DNA from 3 places in the Roseomonas sp. SRI_022 genome. Region 3 is predicted to be linked to each of the others. Evidence: predicted binding sites of a transcription regulator. Region 3 holds the regulator's gene; each other region holds the start of a gene.
What was found. Region 3 encodes HrcA, which represses chaperone genes, less so after heat shock. Its sites were predicted from a motif close to GTTNGCACTCNCNNNNNGNGAGTGCNAAC; they were not measured.

Region 1 (9,469 bases), on a different contig from region 3:
GCAGTGTCTCGCCGTCCGACCGCGCCAGCATCGCATAGCGCCCGCCAATGCGACGCGGGAACAGCGCCATGCCCTTGTTGCTGACCGCATCCCCACGCAGCGGTATGAAGGAGAAGCGGCGGAAGTCGTCGGTCCGCAGCATTTCGGGCGCGATCTCCCGCCCGGAATAGGCCGTATAGGTGGCGAAGTAGGTGGCGCGGCCATTGTCTTCGACGAAACGGACGAGGCGCGCATCCTCGATGCCGTTGCGCTGCTGCTGCGTGATCGGAAAGATCACGCGCTCGCCAAGTTCCGTGCTGGGCGGAAAGGTCACGTCATACGCATCCGCCAGCCGTGCCGCGGTGCTGCGGCGTGGCGTCGTGGCGAAACGGCCAGGGGGATCAAGGCGGATCGCGCCTGCCCCTGTGACAACACCGGAGCAAAAGCAGACCGAGCTGATGTGGCCCTCGCCGGTGGCACGGAGACTCATCACAAAGCGCAGCTCGCCCGCCTCAAGCCCCGTCTGGTCTGGATGCGAGACGATGGACGGATTGAACAGCGCGATGGACTGGAAGCTGTACTCGTTGCTGAAGAAGGCGCCGATCAGCAATCGTCTTGCCTCAACCGGGTCGTCTTCAAGGCCCAGCAGATCGCGAATCTGCGCGTACCGTTCGGCGAAGGTGATCGCAATGTCGGCATGACGCGCGCCGAAATCGCGCAGCGTCGTTGCGAGCTCCGCTTCAACCGCCGCCACGTTCATCGCCAGGATCCGGTCGATCAGGCGCGTCGCGCGCAGCAGGTCCGACCGGTGCAGATCCCGCGGATCAAGGGCAGAGAGAAACGGACGCAGGATGACCCGGGCAGGGTCGGGTTCGATCAGGATCGGCAGCCTGACCAGGTCGGCATCGCCGTTGGTCACTCTGCCACCTGCACGAAGCCGTCAGCAAGGCTAGGTGACGCGGCCGCCAGTGCAGCACGAAGCTCGGTCGACGCCATCAGAAAGGCGAGCGTCGATTCCGCACCCTGGTTTCCGTTCACGCGGTCACACAGCAATCCGTCGCAACACCCGCCGGTGCTCTCATCGTAAAGGGGCTGCCCAAGGTCGTTGTCGCCGAGAAACCAGGTAAAGGCGCGCTGGGCCTCGGCGAGCCAGATGCCATCGCCGGTCACGCGCCAGGCCTCGAGGCATGCACCGATGGTGGCCGCAGCCTCAAGCGGCTGTTGGTCATACACCGCGCGTTCGTCACCTCGACGCCAGAAGCCCTCGGAGCCAATCGGGCGGAAGTGCTCGCCGTCGGCAGTTTGGGCCTGACAGAGCCACTCGAGCGCCTCGATGCCGAGCGTGACCCATTCAAGCCGGCCAGCCTGATGGCCGGCGGCGATCAGTGCCTGTGGCAGGCGGGCGTTGTCATAGGAAACGATCTCCTCGAACCAGGTCCAGCCCGGGCGTCGATTGCCGCGCAGATGATCGTAGAGTCGTTCCGCAAGGGTCGTCCGCAGCCGCGAAAGGCGCAGATCCTCCGGCCGTGCCGCGAGGGCTTCGAGAATGCCCAGCAGGGCAAAGGCCCAGGCGCGCTGGGAGGTCAGCGCTAGCACCGGCGGCCCGGCCCGTTCAAGCAGGCCATAGGCCCAGGCGCGATGCGACGCGTCGGCGGCTCTCGCCGCGACAGTGCCGATCGCCCAGACCGCACGGCCGTGGCTGTCGTCGGAACCTACGGCTTCTAGCCAGCGTCGGTCATAGGCCATGAAGTTGCGGAACCGCCCAGTGCCGGCATCCCAGGCGTGCTGCACGAAGGCTGCGGTGATGCTGAACAGATAGCCCGCAGGCGGCGGCGCCGTGCGGCCGGCGGTCAACTGGGTGGCAAGAATCAACCCGCGGGCATTGTCGTCGACACAATAGCCATGCGCCCGGTCGACGACCGCCAACGTCGCGTGCTGCGCGAGGCCGGTCGGGTCCAGCAGCTGCGCGAGATGCGCAAGGCTCACCGGTGGGACAACACCGCCCTGCGGCGCAAAGCCCCGGCGCAGCGGTGCCACGACACCGGCACCACCCGCCTTGGCCATCGCCGCGAGCTGTCGCGGCTTGGCACGACGCGACGCTTCCAGTCGCACCTGGTCAAACACGTCGCGGTAACGCTCGCCGATGCGCGACCACCGCATGTCGTGTCCGAGCGCATAGGCCGTTTCGCGCATCGCCTGCAGCCTGTCAGGATCGGCGAGCAGCCCCACCACCGCGGCGGCGATGGCCGGCGGATCGGCGAAGGGCACCAGCACGCCGCGCCCCTCCGCCAGCAGTTCCGCGGCATGCCAGTAGGGCGTCGAGACCACCGCCTTGCCCATACCGAAGCTGTAGGCGAGCGTGCCCGAGACGCTCTGCGCCTCATTCAGGTAGGGCGTGAGGTAGATATCCGCCGCGGCGATGGCGCGCGTCAGCGTTGGCAAGTCGACGAAGTGGTCGAGGAAGCGCACATGGTCACTGACGCCAAGCTGCGCCGCGAGAGCCTTGAGGGAGTCGCGATGCGCTTCGCCTGCGCGCCGCAGGATGTTCGGATGGGTGGCACCGACGACGAGGTAGAGTGCATCCGGCCGGCGCGCGACGATCGCGGGCATGGCGCGGATGGCCTGTTCGATGCCCTTGCCGGGTGACAGCAGACCGAAGGTCAGCAGCACCGTCCGGCCAATGGCATTGAACTCAGCCTTGTGGCCGGCGGGCGGGTTCTCAGCCGGAATCTCCGGAATGCCATGCGGGATCACCGTGATGCGGTTGGCCGAGACGTCGTGGACGCTGCTCAGGATGCGCTGTGACCGTTCGGTCATCACCACGAGCCGATCGGCGTGGCGGATCACCTCCTCCATCACGCGGTACTGGCCTCGCGTGGGGCGGTCCAGCACGGTGTGCAGGGTCGCGACCACCGGCATCGTCGCAGCTTTGAGCAGGGTCAGCACCCGTTCCCCGTCGCGATCGCCGAAGATGCCGTACTCATGCTGGACGCAGAGGACGTCGGCATTCACCTCGCCAAGGAATTCGGCCGCGCGACCATAGGCGCGCGTGTCGTTCTCCGGGATCTGCAGCCAGACCTCCGGCGGATAGGCGTGACTGGCACCCGTCTCCGTCATCGCCATGACGAAGCATTCGGCGCGGGGTACCGCACTGGCGACGGCAGTACGCAGGTCTCCCGTGAAGGTGGCGAGGCCACACATACGTGGGGGATGATTGCCGAGGAACGCAATGCGATGGAGCGGCGGGGCTGAAGGACTCATCGTGACACGGCTCCTGCTGATGATTCACCTGGCGGATGGTGATGGTCCCCGTGAGCGCGAGGTCTGTTCCCATGGGGCGGCACAATCGCCTCGGGCATCACATCGGAGGCCTGGCGTGCGCAGCCTCCATCCCGTGCTGCGGGTCGAGTGTTGGGCGAACCGTTCGGAGCTGCGCGTCAGTCGAAGCTTACGAGAGCCAAAGGCGCAACATCTCTATCCGCTGGCGCCCGCTGAAATCAGGGCAAGCCTGCACATCGCTCCCGGATCGGCACGGCGGCACTTCGAAGCTTGCTGACGCGGTAAGCCCAGTTGGGCGAAGCAAGGCGTTCGTCCGTGTGTATCCCTCGGCGTCAACCAGTGGGAGAACAGCATTCAGTGCGCCCTACGTCAGCTTGAGATTGCCTGCGGAAACCTTCCCTTGCTGTCCCTGCTGAATCTCGTACTGGAGCTTCTGCCTTTCCTTGGGGCTTGCCATTCCTGCCCGTTCAACATCGGCAGCGTGTAGGAACACGTCCTTCGAGCCGTCTTCGGGTTGGCTGAACCCGTATCCCTTCGTCGCGTTGAACCATTTCACAGTGCCGACAGTCATTGCGGCGCATCCTTCTGAACGCGTTGCCGGCGCGCAAGAACGCGTAGCGGATCAAGCTTCGTAGGGAAACGTGCACCGAACTCAGAGCTCGACTGAGAGCGGAGGGGGCAGGCCGGACCGGACGATCGTGACAATTGAGCAAGTGGTGAGGCCAGCCATGCTCTACAACCCTCGGCGCGACGGTCGGGGGAGATGCACTGTCGTTGGCTCAGACGAGAAGGCTCTCGGCGTGGCCGCTAGCTCGCTTCGACCACAGCGCGATCGCGTTGCCGATGCACACTCAGCGATGCTGACTTGTCGGTGACACGAATGGCTGAGCAAGAGTTGCGCCGGATCGAAGAACGTGTCCCAGCGCGCAGGCGAGGAGCGCTCCGAATGAATCATGGACATTCGCGTCGGGAAGGCCCAGTTGATTAGCACTCTGCCCGTGAGAGTGCCAAGCGGCTGCCAAGGCAGCGCCGGCGTCACCGCAGCGGGGCAATCCACAAGAAGCTCAAGGAGAGGGCCGCATGAATTTCCGTCCCCTGCACGACCGTGTTCTCGTTCGCCGCGTCACCGCGGAAGAAAAGACTGCCGGCGGCATCATCATCCCCGACACCGCCAAGGAAAAGCCGCAGGAAGGCGAAGTCGTCTCCGTCGGTGCCGGCGCCATCAACGAACAGGGCGAGATCCGTCCGCTCGACGTGAAGGCCGGCGACCGCATCCTGTTCGGCAAGTGGTCCGGCACCGAGGTGAAGCTCGATGGCGAGGAACTCCTGATCATGAAGGAGAGCGACATCATGGGTATTCTCGAAGGCGTGTCCGCCGCGAAGAAGGCCGCCTAGAGCAGATCGCGCCTGACTGGAATCAGTCAGGCGCGTGAAGATGCTCGCTCAAACAAGGGGTTGGAGCGGGTTGCGTGAGCGCAGTCGAACGCAAACGGCTCAAAGGCGCCGCTTCGCTACGGCCGCTTACAACCGATTTGCAAAGGTAGAAGACAATGGCTGCTAAGGACGTGAAGTTCGGCGCTTCGGCGCGCGAGCGTATGATCCGTGGCGTGGATATCCTGGCCGACGCCGTGAAGGTGACGCTGGGCCCGAAGGGCCGCAACGTGCTGCTGGACAAGAGCTACGGCGCCCCGCGCATCACCAAGGATGGCGTGACCGTCGCCAAGGAGATCGAACTCTCCGACAAGTTCGAGAACATGGGTGCGCAACTCGTGCGCGAGGTGGCGTCACGCACCAGCGACACCGCCGGCGACGGCACCACCACCGCGACCGTGCTGGCGCAATCCATCGTCCGTGAAGGTGCCAAGGCCGTGGCCGCCGGCATGAACCCGATGGATCTCAAGCGCGGCATCGACAAGGCCGTCGCCCTCGTTGTCGCCGACCTCGAGACGAACAGCCGGAAGATTTCCACCTCGGCCGAGGTCGCCCAGGTCGGCTCGCTCTCCGCCAATGGCGACGCGGAGATCGGCGAGATGATCGCCAAGGCGATGGACAAGGTCGGCAAGGAAGGCGTGATCACGGTCGAGGAAGCCAAGAGCGTCGAGACCGAGCTCGACATCGTCGAGGGCATGCAGTTCGATCGCGGCTACGTCTCCCCGTATTTCATCACGAATGCGGAGAAGATGATCGCCGAGCTCGAGAACCCCTACATCCTCATCTTCGAGAAGAAACTGTCCGGTCTCCAGGTCATGCTGCCACTGCTCGAGGCCGTGGCGCAATCGACGCGTCCGCTGCTGATCATCGCCGAGGATGTCGAGGGCGAGGCGCTCGCCACGCTAGTGGTGAACAAGCTGCGTGGCGGCCTGAAGGTCGCGGCGGTGAAGGCGCCGGGCTTTGGTGATCGCCGCAAGGCGATGTTGGAAGACATCGCGATCCTGACCAGCGGCCAGGTGATCAGCGAGGACCTCGGCATCAAGCTCGAAAGCGTGACGCTGGAGATGCTCGGGCGCGCCAGGACCGTGCGGATCGAGAAGGACAACACCACGATCATCGACGGTGCCGGCGAGAAGGACGCGATCCACGGCCGCATCGCCCAGATCAAGGCGCAGGTCGAGGAGACCACCTCCGACTACGACCGGGAGAAGCTGCAGGAGCGCCTGGCGAAGCTGGCCGGCGGCGTTGCCATCATCCGCGTCGGTGGCTCGACCGAGGTCGAGGTGAAGGAACGCAAGGACCGCGTCGATGACGCGCTGCATGCGACCCGCGCCGCGGTCGAGGAAGGCATCGTCCCGGGCGGCGGCGTCGCGCTCGTGCGCGCCTCGGTGAAGCTCGCGGGCCTCAAGGGGTCAAATCCGGATGAGCAGACCGGCATCGAGATCGTGCGCCGCGCGATCCAGTCGCCTCTTCGCCAGATCGCCACGAATGCCGGCCAGGACGGCGCCGTGGTTGCGGGTGAAGTGCTGCGCACCGACACCTACGAATACGGCTACGATGCACAGTTAAGCGAGTACAAGGACTTGGTGGCCGCGGGCATCATCGACCCAACCAAGGTCGTGCGCTCGGCCCTGCAAGGGGCCGCGTCGATCGCGTCACTGTTGATTACGACCGAAGCGATGGTGGCCGAACGGCCCGATCGCAACCCCACGGCCGGCGGCCCGCCTGGCGGTGGCATGGGCGGCATGGGCGGGATGGACTTCTGAGCGTCGTCTCGGGGCGGGTCGAAGGGGCCCGCCCCGGTCGCGCGTGCTGACCGCGGCGGACATCCAGCTGCTGTCCTTCGCGCGGATCACGCTGTTGCGTCCGCGCTGGGTTGTGCTCGGTGATGCGACGGATGCGCTCGACCCGGCGTGGCCGACGCCATGCTGCGGCTGATCGCGGAACTGCTGCCGCAAGCCGGCATTGCCCTGATCGGACGGCATCCCGGATCGGCGGAGATCTTCAGCCGGCGGCTGACGCCTGAGCGCCCGGCCGGCGGCGAGATCCGGCTCAATGAGATCTGGAAACGGCGCCAGGCGGCGAAGGTGCCGCGCCCCAGGCCGCTCAGCGTCGTCGATCGGCTCCGCGAGGGATATACGGCCGCTGATGGCAACCGCACCGGCACCTCAAGGTCCCTGAAGCGTCGTCAGCGTTCCCGCGGCTCATCGGGCAGGTGGAAGCTCTTCCGCTGCACCCAGCGGAAGCCCTCATGCTTCGTGATGGTCGCAATCTCGACCGCTCCGCCAACGGATTTCGGCAGGAAGACGGCGAAGCGGACAAAGCCGATCGTCGTCTCGACCAGGAACCGCGCGAGGTCGATCGCGTCCTGGATCGGCATCGCCGGGACGGCGAGCGTCGCATACAGATCCTTGACCAGTCTCTTTTGAAGGTCGGCTGCCTGCTGCGGCGCCATGCCATGGCGTATCAGGACGGCGTCGATGTTGAAGCCGATACCCAGGATGAGCCGATTCAAGGCTTCGTACTGTCCGTCCCACAGCACGCCAAAGCCGTTCTCGTCCATGACGCGCCTCGGCGGTGGGCAAGCCTGCTGCGTCAGGTTGACTTCCCAGATCTCGGCCAGGGGGCGACCGGCGGAGTAGCCGCAGACGCGCAGCTGGATGTTCGTCGGATCCGCACAGACCGCGGCCTTCTCCTCGAAGAGAAAGCTGCGCAAGCGGTCTGCGACCTGTTCAACCGTATAGGTTTCGGGATCGAGCCGCCAATCCCCGTGGTCCGCGCTGAGACCGGCAAAGCGCCGCCGCAGGTCCTTGAGGAGCGTTTCGACAGACTCGTTCCCGATGCCACCCGATCCAGTGGACATGGCCCCTATGGACAGGCCTTCGCATAGATTGGCGATCTTGTGCGCGTGTGCGTAGATCTGTCCGCTCTCCATGGAACCCGCGCTATCGGCGGCCATGACGATGCCGTCGTTGATCTTCACCGAGACAATGACTGTCACAACGAGACCCCTTCCTGCGGTGTTGCCTTCAACTGCGGTCCCTCGCCGCGCGCAGCCTCCCGCTCAGAGAAGGCCGGGCACCCAGCCCGTGGCACTTGCCGTTTCCCATATGACGATGCCAGTCGCCGCGAGGATGGAGAGTGCGGCCAGCAGCGCGGCGCAGAGCAGCACGCCGTCCTCCTCCAGATACGCGAAGGCGATCAGCGTGATAACCAGGGCGGGCAGGACATTGCTCAGCGGCACCGGGGCAAGAAGGCAGGCGCCCAGCAGCAGCACGATGCCGCCGACCACTCGCTTCGTCGCCTCGAACGGCGTATACCATCGCGGGCGGACGAACCGCTCCAGCCACCGTATGACAGGCACCGCGCGACGCACCATCTTCGCAAGCCTGTGTGCCTCGAAGTGCTGTTCGCCAACGCGGTTGGGAAACATCGGTCTGCCGCGGGCCAGAATCATCTGCATCGCCGGGACCATCAGCAGTATGCCGGCCACGGCCGACACACCCGGAAGAAGACCAAGGATCGCCAAAACTAGAAGCACGATACCAAACGAACGGTCGCCCAGCCGGTCCAGGAGCCAATTGAGCGATACCTGCCCCTCAGCAAGCATGGCATCGAGCATGGCTTCCAAGGCGAAGGAGGTGGGCGGGCGCAGGCTCATTGCACCGCAGCATAGGCGGCCTGCGCGGCGGAATGGGAGCAATGAATTGTGCTTCGCCGAGCGGAGGCCATCACGCAAGTAGAAGCCGTCGCGCCCGCGACGGCGTGTCGATTAGTGGATATGTCTGCATCCCGTCGACGCGGAGCCGAAAGCAGCCGATCCCGCACGACGCCCTGCGCCAGCGCCACCGCCACCGCCACCGCATCAAGATCATGTTCAGCAGGCTCAAGGATTCGCGCCGCATCGCTATGCGGTACGACTGCCGCGCCCACACCTTCTTCAGCGCCATCGCACTCGCCGCAAACGTCACCTTCTGGTTCAATCAGTGAGTCCTAAGCTTAGTCGAATCGAATAGGAGTCTGCCTCTTTCGATTCACGGTAAGGGTGAAAACGTCGGGCCTGGCATAATGCCCACTCGCGTCAAACTTTCGCCGCGAGGCACGCGCCGCCGCCACATCGATCTCGGCGAACAGCAGGCCCTTCTCTCGATGCATCGGTCCTGCGATGACGCCGCCGAAGGGCTTGTAGACGACGGCGTCGCCCGCGTTGATCCATTCGTCCTTGTTCGGGAAAAGCTCGTCGCGATACGGCACGTCATCGGGGATGTCGGATGCTTCCAACGCCGTCGCGCATCCGACTACCCAGCAGCCGCCCTCGCGCGCGATGTGCTGCATCGTCGCGAGCCAGGTTTCGCCGCTGTCCCAGGTCGGGGCGACGTAGATGTCGATGTTCTGCGCATAGAGCGCGTAACGCGCCAGCGGCATGTAGTTTTCCCAGCAGATCAGTGCCCCGACGCGACCGACCGAGGTGTCCACGACATTCAGACCAGAGCCGTCGCCGAAGCCCCAGACCATCCGCTCCGGATTCGTCGGCATCAGCTTGCGGTGGTTGTTCGCAAGCCTGCCGTCCGCGTCGATGATCGCGCAGCTGTTGAACAGAGTGCTGCCGCTGACCGCGCCATCGACCTCCTGGTATCCGAGTACGATGACCACCCCGTGGTCCCTCGCCGCGTCCAGAAGCGGTCGCAGCCCGTCCCGGCTCAGGTCGACTGAGTTCGCCTGCGAGAGGGCGTAAAGCTCATCGGTCTTGCCCATCCCAGCCCCCGGCGGCAGGCGCCAG
Region 2 (9,469 bases), on a different contig from region 3:
GCCCATCGAGCCCGGTTCGTGCAGATGGATGTCGACCGGCTTGCCGTGCTTCTCCGCAAGGCCGAAGACGATGTCGAGGTGCTTCACCGGGTCGCGCTCGATCGCGCAGGGATCGAGCCCGCCGACGACATCCGCGCCGAGCGAGAGCGCGGCATCGAGTGCCGCCTCCGTCCCCTGCCGGCCGAGCAAGCCCGATTGCGGGAAGGCGACGATCTGGATCTCCTGCAGGCCGTCCATTGCGGCACGGGTCTCCAGGACGCGCTCGACGTGCTGCGTGCCGGCGAGCGTATCCACATCGACATGGCTGCGGATGCGCGTCGTGCCCGCAGCAAGGAAGGCGCGCGCCATCGCGAGCGACGCGGCACCAGCGTCGTGCCCGGTGCGGGCGCGCCATTCGCGCTCGGTGTCGATCTTGTCGATGATGCGCGGGCCGACCTCGTTCACCAGCCAGTCGGGCTGGTGGAAGGTGGTCTTGTCGAGATGCGTGTGGCCTTCGACGAAACCGGGCAGCAGGAGCAGGCCCTGGCCGTCCTCGACCGGGACACCGGTCGTGGCGGCACCGGATGCGGCGATGCGCCCGCCCTTCACCAGCACATCGGTCGCGGCCCCGCCCATCGGGCGGACGTTGCGCAGCAGAAGGTCGGTCATGCAGTCCTCAACACCCAATCGCGAAACAGGTCCAGATCGATATTCCCGCCACACAGCACCAAGCCGACGCGCTTGCCGCGCATCGTGTCCCGTTCCTGCAGCAGGGCGGCAAGCGGCGCGGCACCTGCACCCTCGGCAAGGTTGTGCGTGTCCTGCCAATAGGCGCGGATCGCCGCGGCGACCTCGTCATCCGTCACGGTGACGACGCGCGCAGCACCGGCGCGGATGATCGCGAGCGCCGACGCATCGGGCACGCGCGTCGCCATACCGTCCGCAAGCGTGTCCGCGCGCGGTGTCGTCACCACATGCCCGGCGGCGAAGGACAGCGCATAGGATGGCGCGCCGGTCGATTGCACGCCGATGATCTGCGTGGACAGCCCCAGCAGGTCACGCGCCAGGATGCAGCCGCAGATGCCCGAGCCCAGCCCGATCGGCACATACAGCGCATCGAGCGGCGGCGCGTCGCGGAAGAATTCCAGCGCATAGGTCGCGACCCCCTTCACCAGGTCGGGCGCAAAGGACGGCGCGAATTCCAGGCCCTCGGCCGCGGCGAGGCGCATCGCCTCCTCCCGTGCCGCGTCGAAATCCTCGCCATGTTCGACCAGCCGCGCGCCAAAGGCGCGCATCGCGGCGTTCTTCTCGCTGCTGTTGCCGTGCGGGACGAGGATGGTGACGGGCACGCCATGACGCTGCCCGGCATAGGCGAGCGATTGACCATGATTGCCGCGCGTCGCGCTGACCACGCCCTTCACATGCGGACGTTCGCGCCTCAGTCGGTCCATGTAGACCAGCCCGCCGCGCACCTTGAAAGCGCCGGCGGGGGTGTGGTTCTCGTGCTTGACGTGCACTTCCGTGCCGCAGCGCGCGGCGAGCAACGGCCAGGCGATCCGCGGCGTGGGTGGGAAAGCCTGGTGGACGAGTTGCGCCGCCGCTTCGAGTTCCGCGAGTGTGAACATGTGGCGGCGGCGCGTCGCGCCTTACAGCGGCTTCAGGTTGGTCGCAGCGGCCTTGCCGCGTTCGGTGACGACCTCGTAGCTGAGCTTCTGGTTCTCGTTCAGCCCGGTCAGCCCGGCCTTCTGCACGGCGGTGATGTGGACGAAGACGTCCTTGCCGCCATCCTGCGGAACGATGAAGCCGAAGCCCTTCGTCGCGTTGAACCACTTCACGGTGCCGATCGCCATGCGACCTGTCTCCTTGCGTCGCCCGGCGGCGGTGCTCGCCGCCGAATTGTCCAGTCGCGCCCAATATCGGCTTGAGGGCGACCGGGCTCCCGGAGGCACGGCAAGGCGAGGCCAGACACGATTGGCCCCCGAATCACGCGCAGATTGCGGTCGCCGCGTCAATCAAAGCTGAACCGTCCGTCATCTTCGCGGCCGCGTCACTCGACGCGGATGCCAAGCTCGGGAATGGTCCGCCCCCAGAATGCATGCTCGTCGCGCACCTGTGCGGCGAAGGCATCGGAACTGACCGGCGCGGTCAACGGTTCCAGCCCGTCGCGGCCGAGCTTCTCATGGAAGGCGGGCATCGCGGCGATCTCGGCGACCGCCGCGCGCAGTGCGGCAACCGGTTCGCCCGGCGTGCCCGGCGGATAGAACACGCCGTGCCAGCCGGTGACGTTGTAGCCGGGCAGGCCCTGCTCGGCGACCGTCGGCACGTCGGGGAAGGTCGGCGAACGCTGCGCGCCCGTCACCGCGATCGGACGCAACTGGCCTTCGCGCACCAGCGGGATCGCCGGCGGCGGGGAGGAGATGTTGAACTGCACCGTGCCGTTCACCGCATCCATCAGCGCCGGCGCGGTGCCGCGATAGGCGACGTCGTTCAGCTCGATGCCAGCCATCTTCGCCAGCAGCTTGCCGGCCAGGTGGTTGTTCCCGCCATTGCCCGAATGGCTGAAGGTGACATGGCCCGGGTTCGCCTTCGCCAGCGCGATCAGTTCCTGCAGGTTGGTCGCGGGGAAGCGCGGATTGCCCACCAGGATGTACTGGTAGTTCGCGACGATGCCCGCGGGCACCAGCACGCGCGCGGGGTCCTCGCGCTCGGGCGTGCGATAGACATGCGGGTTGATGACGATGTTCGAGGAAACGGCATAGAGGAAGGTGTAGCCGTCCGGGCGGGCGCGCACCGCGGCCAGCGTCCCGATCGACCCGCCGGCGCCGCCGCGATTGTCCACCACCACCGTCTGGCCGAGCTGCTGCGAGAGGATCTGCGCGAATTCGCGCCCGACGATGTCGGTGCCCCCGCCCGCGGCATAGGGGACGATCATCGTCACCGGGCGGTTCGGCCGCCAGCCGCCCTGGGCGAGCGCCAGCGACGGCGCGAAAAGGGTCGGTGCGAGAAGAAGGCTGCGGCGCTTCATGGGACGGTTCCTGGCAAGCGGTTTTCCGCGCCATAGCACGGCGCAAAGAAAAAGGGGCAGTCCCAAAGGACTGCCCCCAATTCGTTCCGGTCCGGCGAAGGACCGGACGGGATCAGAAGTCCATCCCGCCCATGCCGCCCATGTCGCCCGGGCCACCGGCCGGAGCCGCCGGCTTCGCCGGACGCTCGGCGACCATCGCCTCGGTGGTGATCAGCAGGGAGGCCACCGAAGCGGCGTCCTGCAGGGCGGTGCGCACGACCTTGGTCGGGTCGATGATGCCGGCCGCGACGAGGTTCTTGTACTCGTCGGACTGCGCATCATAGCCGTACTCGTAGGTGTCGGTGCGCAGCACCTCACCGGCGACGACGGCGCCGTCCTTGCCGGCATTCTCCGCGATCTGGCGGATCGGCGACTGGATCGCGCGGCGCACGATCTCGATGCCGACCTGCTGGTCGGGGTTCTCGGCCTTCAGGCCGGCCAGCTTCACCGAGGCGCGCAGCAGAGCCACGCCGCCGCCCGGGACGATGCCTTCCTCGACCGCGGCGCGGGTCGCATGCAGCGCGTCATCGACGCGATCCTTGCGCTCCTTCACCTCGACCTCGGTCGAGCCGCCGACGCGGATGACGGCAACGCCACCGGCCAGCTTCGCCAGACGCTCCTGCAGCTTCTCGCGGTCGTAGTCCGAGGTGGTCTCCTCGATCTGCGCCTTGATCTGCTCGCAGCGGCCGGTGATGGCGGTCTTCTCGCCGGCACCGTCGACGATCGTGGTGTTCTCCTTCTCGATCTTCACGAGCTTCGCCTTGCCGAGCATGGCGAGGGTCACGCTCTCGAGCTTGATGCCCAGATCTTCGGAGATCACTTCACCGCCGGTCAGGATGGCGATGTCTTCCAGCATCGCCTTGCGGCGATCGCCGAAGCCCGGCGCCTTCACGGCGGCGATCTTCAGGCCGCCACGCAGCTTGTTGACGACCAGGGTGGCCAGCGCCTCGCCCTCGACGTCCTCGGCCACGATCACGAGCGGACGGCCCGACTGCACCACGGCCTCGAGAAGCGGCAGCATCGGCTGGAGCTGCGACAGCTTCTTCTCGAAGATGAGGATGTAGGGGTTCTCCATCTCGGCGATCATCTTCTCCGCATTCGTGATGAAATACGGGGAGACATAGCCGCGATCGAACTGCATGCCCTCGACGACGTCGAGCTCGGTCTGGATCGACTTGGCTTCCTCGACGGTGATGACACCCTCGTTGCCAACCTTCTCCATCGCCTTGGCGATCATCTCGCCGATCTCGGTCTCGCCGTTGGCGGAGATCGAGCCGACCTGCGCCACCTCGGCCGAGGTCGTGATCTTCTTCGTCTTGGACTCGAGTTCCTTGACGATCTCGACCACGGCCTTGTCGATGCCGCGCTTCAGGTCCATCGGGTTCATGCCGGCGGCCACGGCCTTGGCACCTTCGCGCACGATGGCCTGGGCCAGCACGGTCGCGGTGGTGGTGCCGTCACCGGCCAGGTCGTTGGTCTTCGAGGCCACTTCGCGCACCATCTGGGCGCCCATGTTCTCGAACTTGTCGGCCAGCTCGATTTCCTTGGCGACGGTCACGCCGTCCTTCGTGATGCGCGGGGCACCGAAGGACTTGTCGATGACGACGTTGCGGCCCTTCGGGCCCAGCGTCACCTTCACGGCGTCGGCGAGGATGTCCACGCCACGGATCATACGTTCGCGCGCCGAAGCGCCGAACTTCACGTCCTTAGCAGCCATTGCTTTCTACCTCTGAATTCTGTTGTCGGATGCGGTGCGAAGCGGCGCCTCAGGCGGCCTTCTTCGCCTCGGCGGTGCCTTCGAGAATGCCCATGATGTCGGACTCCTTCATGATCAGGAGCTCCTCACCATTCAGCTTCACCTCGGTGCCGGACCACTTGCCGAACAGGATGCGGTCGCCGGCCTTCACGTCGAGCGGGCGGATCTCGCCCTTCTCGTTGATCGTGCCCGCGCCGACGGAGACGACTTCGCCTTCCTGCGGCTTTTCCTTGGCGGTGTCGGGGATGATGATGCCGCCGGCAGTCTTTTCTTCCGCGGTGACGCGGCGAACGAGAACACGGTCGTGCAGGGGACGGAAGTTCATGGATGTCCTCTCCTGAGCCTCGGGTTGATGACGGCTCGCCCTGGGAAGCCTGGCCGGTCGCAGAACGCCCCGGCCGTTAGCACTCCCCCCAGAGGAGTGCCAGCGATCTAAGCCGAGGGTCGCGCGACGTCAAGCGTTCGGCAGCACTCGCCACGCACGAGTGCTAATGATCTGAATATACAAGATTTTTCTTGCCTCCTGCTGCGCTGCACATGTCATCCTGTGAAGCAACTCACGGCGCCGCGACGGCGTTGCAGGTAGGAATGGCACGTCACACCACCCTCAAGGGAAAGGAATGACCAAGGTGCTGCAGGGACTGGAACCGATCCTCCGAATCCCCGACTGGCGGATCACGACCGCCGAGTTGCTCTACCACCTGCCCGACCACCCGCATGTTCTGCAGGCTTATATCTGGCAGAAGATCGACCACGCGCCGGATTTCCCCGAGCTGACCCGCTTCCTCGACTTCTGGCGCCGCGAGATCGAAGGCCCGCTGCATTCGGTGCGCGTCGCCTCCTCCGCCCTGACCCGCCCTGCGGAGCTGCGCTACGCCAACGGGGTATTCACCCTTCACTGAGGCGCCGCGCCACGCGACTATGCCCCGCCCGTCGCGCCGCAGAACGCGGTAGCGCAGGTATCGAGGCGGGGAGGCCCCATGCGCATCGCCATGTTCAGCACCAAGCCCTATGACCGCCGCAGCTTCGAGGCGGCGCCGGCGGCCGCGGCGCATGAGATCCTGTTCCTCGAGCCCCGCCTCGCGCCGCTGACCGCGCCGCTCGCCATGGGCGCCGAGGCGGTCTGCATCTTCGTCAATGACGACGCCTCCGCCCCGGTGCTGGAGGCGCTGGCCGCCGGAGGGACCAGGCTGATCCTGCTGCGCTGCGCCGGCTTCAACAATGTGGACCTGGCCGCCGCGCAACGCCTCGGCATCAAGGTCGCGCGCGTGCCGGCCTATTCGCCGCATGCGGTCGCCGAGTTCACCATCGGGCTGATGCTGTCCCTGGTGCGCGGCATTCACCGTGCCTACCAGCGCACGCGGGACGGCAATTTCGCGCTGGAGGGCCTGCTCGGCTTCGACCTGCACGGCAAGACCGTGGGCGTGATCGGCACAGGCAAGATCGGCGCCATCGTCGCGCGCATCCTGGCGGCCGGCTTCGGCTGCCGGGTGCTCGCCTATGACGTCCATCCCGACCCCGCGCTGGTGGCGATCGGCGTGACCTATGCCGACCCGCGCGCGATCGCGGCCCAGGCGGACATCGTGACGCTGCACTGCCCGCTGACCCCCGAAACGCACCACGTCGTCCGCGCCGAGACGCTCGCCATCGCCCGCCCGGGCCTCGTCGTCATCAACACCAGCCGTGGCGGCCTGGTCGATGCCGAGGCGGCGATCGATGCGCTGAAATCCGGCCAGCTCGGCGGCCTCGCCATGGATGTCTACGAACAGGAAGCCGACCTGTTCTTCGAGGACCTGTCGAACGAGATCCTGGCCGATGACGTGATCGCACGGCTGCTGACCTTCCCCAACGTGCTGGTCACCGGCCACCAGGCCTTCTTCACGGCCGAGGCGATGGGCGCCATCGCCGAGGTGACGCTCGGCAACGCGACCCGCGTGGCGGCGAAGGAAGCGCTGGGGGCGTCGGAGGTGACGGTCGCGGCGACGGTGCCGCGGCCCGCGTGAGGCCGGAGGGGCACCGCCCCTCCGGACCACCCCGCCAAAGGCTTAAGGCCTTTGGAAACCTCGATTCCGCCCTCGATCGTGGTCCGCGCGGGCCGGGTTTCTGGACAAGCGGCGATGTTCGCTATATGTTCACAACATCAACTGGGCGAATCATGCCCTGTCGTCGATGTGAACCCAAAGGGAAGCGGCCCGCGGCTCGATAAAGGCCTAAAGCGATAAAAACCTAAAAGTCTAAAGTGCCCCAACCCAAGGTCGTAAAAACCCAGCGGTCAAGGGGGCCGCTGCCCCCTGGTGGGGAGAGGTCCGGAGAGGGGCGACGCCCCTCTTCGCCCTTTTGCCTGCCCGCGCCGTGCAATGGCTTCCAGGAACGGCCCGGCGCGTCCATCAGGCCGGCGACGATCGCCTTGCGGACCGGCGCCAGCACCGCCCCGGCCCCGATCAGCGCCGCGCGCGCCAGGCGTGCCGGCGCCCGGTCATCCGAATACAGCCTGGCCACGGCATTGGTCGCGAGGAACAGCGGCAGCGTCGCGCGCCGATGCGCCGCGGCGTAGCGCGACAGACCCGCCTCCGCGCCGGGATCGGTGGCGCGGCGGATCTCGCCCGCCAGGATCTCCGCCCCCGACAGCCCAAAATTGAAGCCATGCGCGGTAACGGGGTGCATCCCGACCGCCGCATCCCCCAGCAGCGCGAAGCGACGCGCGGCGAAACGATGGGCGTAGGTCGCGACCAGCGGATAAGCGTGCCGCGTCCCCGCCAGCGTCATCGGCCCGAGCCGCGATTCATACCGGCGCGTCACCTCGGCGCCGAAATCATCGGGCGACATCGCCATCGCCGCCTCCGCGACCGCAGGCGGCAGGGTCAGCACCACGGACGACATCGCCCCGTTCAGCGGCAGCATGGCAATGGTCTGGCCATGGCCGAACCATTCCGTCGCGATGCCGCCATGCGGCACGTCGTGGGCGACGCGCGCGACGATCATGGTCCGCCCGAAATCGAGCATCGCCGCGCCGATCCCCGCCCGGCGCCGCGCCTCGGAGAAGCGGGAATCAGCGGCAACGACCAGCCGCGCGGCCACCACCTCCCCGCCATCGAGGCTCACCTGCGCGCCCTCGGGCGCCAGGGACAGGCCGGTCACGGGCCGGCCCGTGACCAGCCGCGCCTCAGTGGTCGCGACGGTCTCGAACAGGGCGCGGCGGATCAGATGGTTCGGCACCAGCCGGCCGAGCGGTTCGCCGTCCCGCCCCGGCGCGAAGCGCAGCGCCAGCGGATTGGCGCCGTTGATCACCTTCGCTTCGCGCAGCGGCGCCGTCTCGGCGGCCGGGATGCGGTCCCAGGCGCCGAGGTCGCGCAGGATCGCCTGCGAACGATGGGTCAGCGCGATCTCCCGCCCGTCGAAAGCGGGGTCCGCGATCGCCGCTTCCGGCGCGCGTTCCAGCAGGGTGATGCGCAGCCCGCTGCCGGCGAGCGCACAGGCCAGGGCGAGGCCCGCCGGTCCGGCCCCGATGATGGCGACATCCGTATCCATGCGGTCTGCTTCCTCCGGACGACCCGCGCCGTCCTTGATCCTGCGCAGAATTGGCGCCTCAGGCGTCGTCTTCCAATGCGCGGCCCGCCTGGTGCCGGCGCAGCAGCATAAGCCCGATCAGCGCCGAGACCACGAACAGCGCGACCCCGAGCCCCAATTGCCAGGCGCCATCCACCCGGATGCCCTTGCCCAGCAGGGCGAAGACCACCGTCTGCGGCAGGTAGCCTATGGCCGACGCGGCCAGGAAGGGCAGCAGGCTGATCCCCGCCATGCCGGCCAGCAAGTTCAGCGCCAGGTTGTTGCCCACCGGCAGCAGGCGGAGCGCCAACGTCGCGCCGAAAGGGCTGCCCGCCAGCACGTCTCGCAGCGGCCGCAACCGGTGCCCGAAGCGCCCGGCAAGCCGCCGTTCCGCCCAGCCCCGCCCGACTGCCCGTGCCCAGAGATAGGAGATCGCGCAACCCACCACCTGGGCGGCGAGCGACAGCGCCGTGCCCTGGACGACGCCGAGCGCATAGCCGCCGAGGAATGCGACGCCCTGGCGCGGCGCGCCCGCGGCCGTCGCCGCCGCGCCGATCGCCACGAACACCAGGTCCCCGAGCAGCCCCTGCCCCAATACCCAGCGATCCACCCAGGCGGTGCCCGGCGCGAGGCCGATCTCGCGCAACAGCAGTCCCGCCGCCACCAGCCCGATGGCGAGGATCGCCAGTTTCAGCAGCGCCGCGCGGCGCCGCCCGGACGCCGCCGGCGCGGTCATGGGGCTGGATCGGTCTCGATAACCGGCCGCCTGCCGCGCCGCTGCAGCCAGGCCATGCCGATCAGGTCGAAGATGCCGACCAGCAGCCGGTCGAGCGTGCCGTAGTTCGACGCGCCGCGCACGCGCGGGCGGTGATTCACCGGTTCGCTGACCACGGCGCCGCCCTGGCGCAGCGCCAGCGCCGGCAGGTAGCGGTGCATGTGATCGAAATGCGGCAGCTCGAGGAACAGGTCGCGCGGGAACACCTTCAGCCCGCAGCCCGTGTCGGGCGTCGCATCCCGCAGCAGGCGGGATCGCACGCCATTGGCGATGCGGCTGGTGTAGCGCTTCACCCCGCTGTCCTTGCGGTTCACCCGGTGCCCCGCGATCAGCGTGCGGCGGCCGGCTG
Region 3 (9,469 bases):
AAGCTCAACGCCGAGTGGGAATTCCTGACCATGCTGCGCGACGAAGGCCGCCGCGCGGCGGAGGCCTTCATGACCGAGCACGGCGCCGCGCTCGGCCAGCGTTCCACCCTGCCGATCGAATATCTGCTGAAGACGGATTGAGCCGATGGGCCTGATCGGAATCCTCGTCGGCCTCGCGCTCCTCGTCTGGCTCGCCTATCGCGGCTGGTCGGTGCTGCTGCTGGCCCCCGTCGCGGCGCTGATCGCGGCGGCCTTCGCAGGGGAGCCGCTGCTCGCGCATTGGACGCAGACCTTCATGGGAAGTGCTGCGCGCTTTGTCGCGCAGTTCTTCCCGCTGTTCCTGCTGGGCGCGCTGTTCGGCAAGCTGATGGAGGATACCGGCGCGGTCGGCGCCATCGCGCGCTGGATGACGCAGGCACTGGGGCCGCGCCGCGCCATCCTGTCGGTCGCGCTGGCGGGTGCGGCGGTGACCTATGGCGGTGTCAGCCTGTTCGTCGCGATCTTCGTCCTTGCCCCCATGGCCGCCGCGCTGTTCCGGGAGGCCGGGATTCCACGCCGCCTGATGCCCGGTGCCATCGCGGTCGGCGCCTTCACATTCACCATGTCCGCCATGCCGGGCACACCGGCGATCCCGAACGCCATCCCGATGCCCTTCTTCGGCACCACGCCCTTCGCGGCACCCGGGCTCGGCATCATCGCCTCCGCCATCATGCTGGGCTTCGGGCTTTGGTGGATGCAGCGTGCCGAGGCGCGAGCACGCGCCGCCGGCGAAGGCTTCGGTGACGACGCGGCGCCGCCGGTGGACGCAGCAGCCGACGATCCGGTGATCCGCGAACGTGCCTCCGTGGCGCGCGAATTCGACCCGGCGGAAATGCGTCGCAGCGAGGCGGCGCCGAAGGAACTGCCTGTCGTCCTTGCCGCCCTGCCGCTGATCGTGGTGGTCGCGGTGAACCTGCTGATGTCGATGCTGGTGCTACCGCGCATGGACGCTGCCTTCCTGGCCGAACCGCGCTGGGGCGGGACCACCCTGTCGGCCGTGGCGGGCGTCTGGTCGGTCGCGGTGGCATTGTTCGTCGCCATCGTCGTGCTGCTGGCGATCAGCGGCTGGCGCCTGCCATCCCTGCGCGCGACGATGGATGCCGGCGCCAACGCCTCCGTGCTCCCGATCTTCTCCGTCGCCAGCCTGGTTGGCTTCGGCGCCGTGGTCGCGGCGATGCCGGCCTTCGAGGTGGTGCGCGACTGGGTGCTCGGCATCGGCGGCGGGCCGCTGGTCTCGCTGGCCTCGGCAGTCACGATCCTCGCGGCGCTGACCGGCTCGGCAAGCGGCGGCTTGACCATCGCGCTGGACGCGCTCGGGCCGACCTACATGGCGCTGGCGGCGCAGATCGGGCTCGATCCGGGGCTGATGCACCGCGTCGCGGTGATCAGCGCCGGCACGCTGGACGCGCTACCGCACAACGGCGCGGTGGTGACGCTGTTCGCGGTGTGCGGTTCGACGCACAAGGACAGCTACCTCGACATCGTGATGACGACGATCGTCAGCGCGCTGCTGGCGCTGGTGGCGGTGATCGTGCTGGGGAGTTTGTTGGGGTCGTTCTGACGACGATTGGAGGGGCGCTGCCCCTCCAAGCCACCCCGCCAAATGCCAGTGGCATTTGGAATGCCGGCACCTGGTGCTGGGCGCGGCGGTCCGGCAGTCATTAGCAACGACCGATGGGCGCGGCGCCAAGTCGAGGTTTCCAAAGGCCTTAAGCCTTTGGTGGGGAGAGGTCCGGAGAGGGGCAAAGCCCTCTCCGAGGCGCCGCTACCCCAGCAACCGCCCGATCACACGCGCCGTATAGTCCACCACCGGGATCACCCGGCCGTAGTTGATCCGCGTCGGCCCGATCACCCCAATCGCGCCGACGATCTTCTCGGCCCCGTTGCGGAATGGCGCCACCACCATCGACAGACCGGCGCTGTCGAACAGCCCGCTCTCGGCACCGATGAAGATCTGCACGCCCTCGCCTCGCTGCGCGAGGTCCAGCAGCCGCAGCATCGTCTCCTGCTGCTCCAGCCGCTCGAACAGGCGCTTGATCTCGGACACGCGCGCTGCCTGGTCGATCGTCTCCAACAGCCGCGCCTGGCCGCGGATGATCAGCGACCCGCCCTGCCCGCCGGTCCAGGTGCCAAGCCCCGCCTCGATCACCTGCTGCGTCAGCGCATCGAGCGCGGTGCGGTTATCCGCCACCTCGCTCGCGATGATGCCGCGCGCTTCCTCCAGCGTGCGGCCCGCGAGCCGCGCATTCAGGTAGTTCGACGCCTGCTGCAATGCGGACAGCGGCAGCCCCGCCGGCACTTCGATGACGCGGTTCTCGACCTGGCCGTCTTCATGCACCAGCACCACCAGCGCGCGCCCCGGCCCGAGCGCGACGAATTCGATGTGCCGCACCATGCCTTCCGTGGTCGGCGCCACCACCAGCCCCGCCGCGCCAGCGAGGCCGCTCAGCATCTGCCCCGCCTCGCCGAGCGTCTCCTGCAACGACCGGCCGGAGGCGGCGCACCGCGCGGCGATCGCGCCGCGCTCCTCCTCCCCCAGCGCGCCGAATTCCAGCAGCCCATCGACGAACAGCCGCAAGCCCCGTTCGGTCGGCAGCCGCCCGGCCGAGGTGTGCGGCGCATAGAGCAGCCCCGCATCCTCGAGGTCCGCCATGGCATTGCGGATGGTGGCCGGCGACAGGCCAAGCGGCAGGCGCCGCGACAGGGTGCGCGAGCCGACCGGCTCGCCCGTCTCGACATAGGTCTCGACCAGCTCACGCAGGATCATCGCACTGCGGCTGTCGAGGCCCGCCAGGCTGGCCCCCGTCGGCGCCGGCTGCGGAATTCCGTTCGGTCCCATTTTCATCGATCCACATGCGAGCCTATGGACTTGCCTTGCCCTGGGTCAACGGCCAGGACGCATGAATCCGCTCGCGAGCCGACATATGGGGCGCCTGTCGCCCTGGCGCACCAGGGGCGGGGTGCATGACCGGCCGGCCCATTGTAGAAGCCGCCCCAGACCACGTTTTCCGGGAACCCCGCCCCATGCGCCCCTCCGGCCGCGACGCTTCCGCCCTTCGCACCGTCAGCTTCCAGCCCGGCTTCGCCCGCCATGCGGAAGGGTCCTGCCTGATCCGCATGGGCCAGACCGAGGTGCTCTGCACCGCCTCCGTCGAAGGCAAGGTGCCGCCCTTCCTGCGCGGCCAGGGCCAGGGCTGGGTCACCGCCGAATACGGCATGCTGCCCCGCGCCACCCACACCCGCGGCGACCGTGAGGCCGCGCGCGGCAAGCAGTCGGGCCGCACGCAGGAGATCCAGCGCCTGATCGGCCGGTCACTGCGCGCCGTCACCGACATGAAGGCGATGGGCGAGATGTCGGTGCTGATCGATTGCGACGTGCTGACGGCGGATGGCGGCACGCGCTGCGCCTCGATCACCGGCGCCTGGGTCGCGCTGCATCTCGCCTTCGAGCACTGCCGGAAGATGAACATCCTCACGAAGAACCCGCTGAAGGACCAGGTCGCCGCCGTGTCCTGCGGCGTGTGGCAGGGGACGCCGGTGCTCGACCTCGACTATGCCGAGGACAGCAAGGCCGATGCGGACGCGAATTTCGTGCTGACCGGATCGGGCGGGATCGTCGAGGTGCAGGGCACCGCGGAAGGCGCGCCGTTCTCCGACGCCGAGCTGCTGGCGCTGCTCGGGCTGGCGCGCAGCGGGACGGCGGAGCTGTTCGCGATGCAGCGGGAGACGGTGGGGTTGTGACGGAGGCGAAGGAAGGTCGGAGGAGAGAACTCCCCCGATCCCCCTCCTTTTTCTGTCTGTTGGAGACTCATCGCGAAGGGGTGGCGTCATGACGCATCGGCGGCTGGTACGCGGCGAACGCATCGTCATCGCCACCCATAACAAGGGGAAACTGAAGGAAGTCGCGGCGCTGCTCGCGCCACATGGCATCGAGACCGTCTCGGCCGGCGAACTCGGACTGCCCGAGCCGGAGGAGACGGAGGAGAGCTTCCTCGGCAACGCCACGATCAAGGCGCGCGCAGCGGCGAACGCCGCGAAACTGCCGGCGCTCGCCGACGATTCCGGCTTCTCGGTCGCCGCGCTGGCGGGCGCGCCGGGCGTGCGCACCGCCGACTGGGCGATGCAGGCCGACGGATCGCGCGATTACGCCGACGCCATGCGCAAGGTGATGGAAGCCGCTCAGGACTTCGAGGACCGCACCGCCTGGTTCTCCTGCGCCCTGGTCCTCGCCTGGCCCGACGGACATGTCGAAGGTTTCGAGGGCCGCGCCATGGGCCATTGGGTCTGGCCGCCGCGCGGCTCGCACGGCTTCGGCTACGACCCGATGTTCCTCCCCGACCGGCGCGAGGAAACCTTCGGTGAGATGGCGCCCGCGGAGAAGCACCGCATCAGCCACCGCGCCATCGCCTTCAGGCTGCTCTCGACAGCCTGCCTGCCCGAAGTGGATCGCTAGAGCAGATCCCGATCCGGTGGAATCACGTGATCGGGTGAAGATGCTCGCGAAAACAAAAGGCTAGAGTTGTTACCGTGAGCCGGGGCGAACGGGAACGGCTCTAGCGCCGCTTGCCTGGCGGCGGCGCCATCCGCTCCGCATCCGGCTTGCGGCGGCGCGGTGGCGGCGTCAGCGGTTCCGGCGGGGCCGCCGGCAGGGCGTGTGCTTCCAACCCGCGCCGCACCAGGCTCGCCCAGGCTTCCTCTGGCGTGTCCACGATGTCGAACAGGGTCAGGTCCTTCTCGTCGATCATGCCGTATTCGACCAGCATCGGCAGGTTCACCGCCTTCTCCCAGAAGGACCGGTCGAACAGCACGATCGGGCGCGGCGTCGCCTTGCCGGTCTGCACCAGCGTCAGCAGTTCGAACAACTCGTCGAAGGTGCCGAAGCCGCCGGGGAAGACCGCCAGCGCATTGGCCCGCATCGCCAGGTGCATCTTGCGCATCGCGAAGTAGTGGAAGCGGAAGGTCAGCGCCGGCGTGGACCAGGCATTGGGGTCCTGTTCATGCGGCAAGGTGATGTTGAAGCCGATCGACGGCGCGCCCGCTTCGGCCGCGCCGCGGTTCGCGGCCTCCATGATGCCGGGCCCGCCGCCGGTCGCGATCACGTTGTCCCGCGGCGCGCCGGTGACCGCCAGCGCACCGCCGCGCAGGGACACGATGCGCGCGAAGGCCCGCGCATCCTCATACATTCGGGAACGTTCGGCGGCGCGCTTCGCCGCGCGCTTTTCGGCCGGTGACTTCGCCGCGGCGGCCAGCGCCTTGGCCTGCTCGGGGCTCGGGATGCGGGCGGAACCGAACACCACGACGGTCGAACGCACACCCCAGTCGCGCAGCGCATATTCGGCCTTCGCGTATTCCATCCCGAAGCGGAAGGGGCGCAACTCGTCGCGCAACAGGAATTCCTGGTCCTCGATCGCCAGCAGATAGGACCGGGATCGCTTCTGGGCGCCATTGTCGGGCATGCTTCCACTCGTTTCCAGTGTGGGCCGAATCCGTCTTGTCGCGCAGTCGGCCGGTGCTTCATCCTAACCCCAAGGCCGGCGCACCGCGGAACGGCCATCGGAAGGATGCATCCATGAAGCGTTTTGCTGCGGCGCTTGGCGCCGCGCTGTTGTTCGCCATGCCCGCCGCGCAGGCGCAGAATCGCGGCGATCCGAATGCACTGCGCGTGAAGCTGTTCGGCGACCTGCGCTCGATCGACCCCTTCATCAGCCCCGAATACATGGCGCGCAACCATGGCTACATGGTCTACGACACGCTGTTCGCGCTGGATTCCCGGCTCGCCGTCCGGCCGCAGATGGCCGAGCGCTTCACCACCAGCGAGGATGGCCGCACCTGGACCTTCACCTTGCGTGAGGGCCTGAATTTCCACGACGGCGCTCCCGTCACCAGCGAGGACGTCATCGCCTCCCTCCGCCGCTGGGCGGTGCGCGACGGGCTCGGCCAGCAGATCATCGCCCTGTCCACGGCGATGGAACCGGTCGATGCGCGGACCTTCCGCATCGTGCTGCGCGAACCCTTCGGGCTGATGCTCCAGGCACTGTCCAAGCCCTCGGGACAGCCGCCCTTCATCATGCCCGCGCGTGTGGCCGCGACCCCGGCGACGACGCCGATCACCGACCCGACGGGGTCCGGCCCCTTCACCCTGCGGCGGGAGGATTGGCGCGTCGGCGACCGCGTCACCTATCGTCGCAACGCCGCCTATGTGCCGCGGTCCGAAGCACCCGATGGTCTCGCGGGCGGCAAGCGCGCCGGGATCGAGCGCATCGAATGGGTCTATCTGCCCGATGCGCAGACCGCGCTGAACGCGCTGGTGACCGGGGAGATCGACATCTTCGAGGAACTGCCCCCCGACCTGTTCCCCGTCGTGCAGCGCAACCGCGCCCTGCGGATCGGCCCGCAGGACAGTGTCGGCGTGCAGGCGATCTTCCGCATGAACCAGGCGGTGCCGCCCTTCGACAATCCGCGGCTGCGCCAGGCGATGCGCCTGCTGGTGGACCCAGCCCACGCCATGCCGGCCTATATGACCGACCCGGCGCTATGGCGGGATTGCCGGTCCTACTACACCTGCACATCGCCCCACCGGACCGAGACCGGCTGGGTGACACCGAATTTCGAGGCCGCGCGCCGCGCGGTTGCCGAAAGCGGTTATGACGGCACGCCGGTCGTCGTGCTCGATGCGCAGGATTCGACCATCAGCCACACCTTCGCGCTGGTCTCGGCGGATATGCTCCGCCGCGTCGGCATGAACGTCGATGTGCAGGCGATGGACTGGGCGACGCTGATCCAGCGGCGCCTGTCACGCAACCCGGCGAACCAGAACGGCTGGGGGCTGTTCGTCTCGGCCCCCACGGGGCTCGATGGCATGGACCCGTCCGGGCACAACGCCATGCGTTCCGCCTGCGAACGCACCGCCCTGCCGGGCTGGCCCTGCGACGCGGAGATGGAACGCATCCGCGACGCCTTCATCGCCGCGACATCCGACGCGCAGCGGGCCGAAGCCGCGGACGCCTATCACCGCCGCGCCACCGAAACGGTGCCCTATGTGCCGCTCGGCCAGTTCGCGCTGGTACGCGGATACTCCGCGCGGCTGCAGGGGATCCTCGACTCGCCGGTTCCGGTGTACTGGAACATCTCCAAGGCGGCTCAGTGAGGACGACATGAAGGACGCAACGCGGGCGAAGCTCGCCGAGGTTTCGACGGCAACCCTGACGACCGTGCTGTTCAAGCGCGGCTTCCGCAACGTGTTCCTCTCGCTCAGCCCGCTCGGCGCCGATGCGCCGCGCCTGGTGGGCCCGGCCTACACCATGCGCACCATCCCGGCGCGGGAGGACCTCGACACGCTCGACGTGTTCAAGGACCCGACGCATCCGCAGCGCAAGGGTGTCGAGGAATGCCCGCCTGGCGCCGTCTTCGTCATCGACAGCCGCGGCGATGCGCGCGCCGCCTCGGCCGGCGGCATCCTGATCACGCGGCTGAAGGCGCGCGGCGTCGCCGGCGCGATCACCGATGGCGGCTTCCGCGACAGCCCGGAGATCGCGCAGATGGGCTGGCCCGCCTATCACGCGACACCCTCCGCGCCGACCAACCTGATTCACCACCATTGCGTGGACCTGGACGTGCCGATCGCCTGTGCGGGCGTGGGTGTGCATCCCGGCGACATCATGGTCGGCGACGGCGAAGGCGTGGTCTGCATCCCCGCCCACATCGCCGATGAGGTCGCCGACGAAGCCTTCGAGCAGACGGTGTTTGAGGATTTCGTGCAGGAACGCGTCGCCGCCGGCCACACGATCCGCGGCCTCTATCCCATGACCGATCCGGCGAACAAGCCGATCTTCGAGGCCTGGCGCAAGGCGCAGGGGCGTTGATGCGGCGGCTCGCGCTCGCTTCCGTCGCGCTGCTTCTCGCAGCGCCCGCCCTGGCGCAGGAACTGCCGGCCTGCCCCGACGCCGTGACGGTGACGGATGGCTGGCAGGGCGCGGTGCCGGAGGGCTGGCAGATGCAGCGGCGGGAGACGGAGCACCGCCTGCTCGACATCCGCTTCTATGTCGGCAATCCCGCGACCGGGACAGTGATCGAACCGATCGGCGCCAGCAGCCGCGGGTCGGTCGTCGGCGTCCGCTATGCCCTGCAGACGGTCGAAGGCGAGATCTGGATGTCCTGCATCTATGCCGACACCGCCCATACGCTGATCCGCGCGCTCAGCGGCCCCTTCCCGCCGCATGTGCGCGTCAACCACGACCGCCAGGAACGGCGGACCTTCGTGACCTATTTCTGAGCGGCGTCCAGCGCGCGGGTAAGGAAGCGGTTCTCCCCGCTCGCGGCATAGTCGCCGAAGGGGCCGCAATCCTCGAAGCCGTGCGCGAGATACATCGCGACGGCCGGCTGGAAATAGGCGCTGGTGCCGGTCTCCAGGCTCACGCGCGTCATCCCCGAAACGCGTGCCACATTCATGATGTGCCGTAGCATCGTCCCGCCGATGCCGCGCCGGCGCGCCGCTTCCGCGGTGTGCATGGACTTCACCTCGCCATGGTCGGCGGCCATCCGCTTCAGCGCGCCAACGCCGAGCAGCGTTTCGCCGTCCCAGGCACTGAAGAAGCGGATCTCCGGCACGCGCAGCCCGGACAGGTCGAGCGCGAAGGCGAAGCCCTCCGCCGTCGCCGCCCGCGCCTTCGTCAGATGCGTGGTCAGCAGCGCCTGCACGCGCGCATCGTCGAGCCCGCCCTCGGTGATCGCGACCGTCACAGATACTTGCCCCTCTCCATGATCTCGAGCGTGTATTCGCGATAGGTCATGCCGAGTTCCTCGGCGCGCGCCAGGCGGCGCAGGGCGATCTCGCGCGGCGGGGTCTTCCACGCCTTCTTGTGCGCCCGCCGCCAGTTCCAGGACCGCCAGCTCGCGGTCTTGTCCTCGTCATCATCCAGGGGCGGGCCACCATTGTGGCGCGGCGCGGGCGGCATGGTCATGCGGAGCAGTATCCACTATCATGGTTTCATGTCCACTATGATGGATGTCCCGGGGCTCGATACGCTGATCGCCGCGCGCATCCGCCGCGAACGTGAAACCCGCGGCTGGTCGATCGCCGACCTCGCCGCCGCCTCGGGCGTGTCCCGTGCCATGATCAGCAAGGTCGAACGCGCCGAAGCAAGCCCGACCGCGGCATTGCTCGGCCGGCTGTCGGGGGCCTTCCACCTGACGGTGTCCACCCTGCTCGCACGGGCGGAGGCCGATGCCGGCCCGTCGCGCATCGCCCGCGCCGCGGCGCAGCCGCTGTGGACCGATCCGGCCACCGGATATCACCGCCGCGCCGTGTCCCCACCCGGGGCAGAGCCAGAACTGGTCGAGGTGGACCTGCCGCCCGGTGCGCGCGTCGCCTACACGTCCGGGTCCTTCGCCTTCCTGCGGGGACAGGTGGTGTGGGTGCTGGCCGGGCGGC

Region 1: groES (co-chaperone GroES) is a predicted target of HrcA. The motif match lies at 4,242-4,270, and genes of this name have one in related genera.
Region 2: groES (co-chaperone GroES) is a predicted target of HrcA. The motif match lies at 5,200-5,228, and genes of this name have one in related genera.

The regions. Positions count from the first base shown of each region.
Region 1 covers NZ_JBYCZL010000039.1:26,857-36,325, reverse strand. Annotated here, with positions in the region: gene AC2YHJ_RS25650 (glycoside hydrolase family 130 protein) at 1-898, opposite strand, end outside; gene AC2YHJ_RS25645 (glycosyltransferase) at 895-3,180, opposite strand; gene AC2YHJ_RS25640 (cold-shock protein) at 3,623-3,829, opposite strand; gene groES (co-chaperone GroES) at 4,339-4,653, shown strand; gene groL (chaperonin GroEL) at 4,809-6,455, shown strand; gene AC2YHJ_RS25625 (hypothetical protein) at 6,499-6,627, shown strand; gene AC2YHJ_RS25620 (Ntn hydrolase family protein) at 6,878-7,690, opposite strand; gene AC2YHJ_RS25615 (exopolysaccharide biosynthesis protein) at 7,754-8,350, opposite strand; gene AC2YHJ_RS25610 (carbon-nitrogen hydrolase family protein) at 8,689-9,469, opposite strand, start outside.
Region 2 covers NZ_JBYCZL010000004.1:5,731-15,199, forward strand. Annotated here, with positions in the region: gene AC2YHJ_RS04705 (amidohydrolase family protein) at 1-648, opposite strand, end outside; gene AC2YHJ_RS04710 (threonine dehydratase) at 645-1,604, opposite strand; gene AC2YHJ_RS04715 (cold-shock protein) at 1,626-1,829, opposite strand; gene AC2YHJ_RS04720 (Bug family tripartite tricarboxylate transporter substrate binding protein) at 2,027-3,004, opposite strand; gene groL (chaperonin GroEL) at 3,117-4,760, opposite strand; gene groES (co-chaperone GroES) at 4,810-5,124, opposite strand; gene AC2YHJ_RS04735 (usg protein) at 5,420-5,701, shown strand; gene AC2YHJ_RS04740 (2-hydroxyacid dehydrogenase) at 5,780-6,802, shown strand; gene ubiM (5-demethoxyubiquinol-8 5-hydroxylase UbiM) at 7,026-8,327, opposite strand; gene AC2YHJ_RS04750 (TVP38/TMEM64 family protein) at 8,386-9,081, opposite strand; gene AC2YHJ_RS04755 (glycosyltransferase family 2 protein) at 9,078-9,469, opposite strand, start outside.
Region 3 covers NZ_JBYCZL010000023.1:79,153-88,621, forward strand. Annotated here, with positions in the region: gene AC2YHJ_RS20675 (patatin-like phospholipase family protein) at 1-141, shown strand, start outside; gene AC2YHJ_RS20680 (GntP family permease) at 146-1,600, shown strand; gene hrcA (heat-inducible transcriptional repressor HrcA) at 1,805-2,884, opposite strand; gene rph (ribonuclease PH) at 3,064-3,780, shown strand; gene rdgB (RdgB/HAM1 family non-canonical purine NTP pyrophosphatase) at 3,869-4,492, shown strand; gene AC2YHJ_RS20700 (LOG family protein) at 4,593-5,495, opposite strand; gene AC2YHJ_RS20705 (ABC transporter substrate-binding protein) at 5,609-7,186, shown strand; gene AC2YHJ_RS20710 (ribonuclease activity regulator RraA) at 7,194-7,901, shown strand; gene AC2YHJ_RS20715 (STY0301 family protein) at 7,901-8,311, shown strand; gene AC2YHJ_RS20720 (GNAT family N-acetyltransferase) at 8,302-8,778, opposite strand; gene AC2YHJ_RS20725 (hypothetical protein) at 8,775-8,999, opposite strand; gene AC2YHJ_RS20730 (helix-turn-helix domain-containing protein) at 9,028-9,469, shown strand, end outside.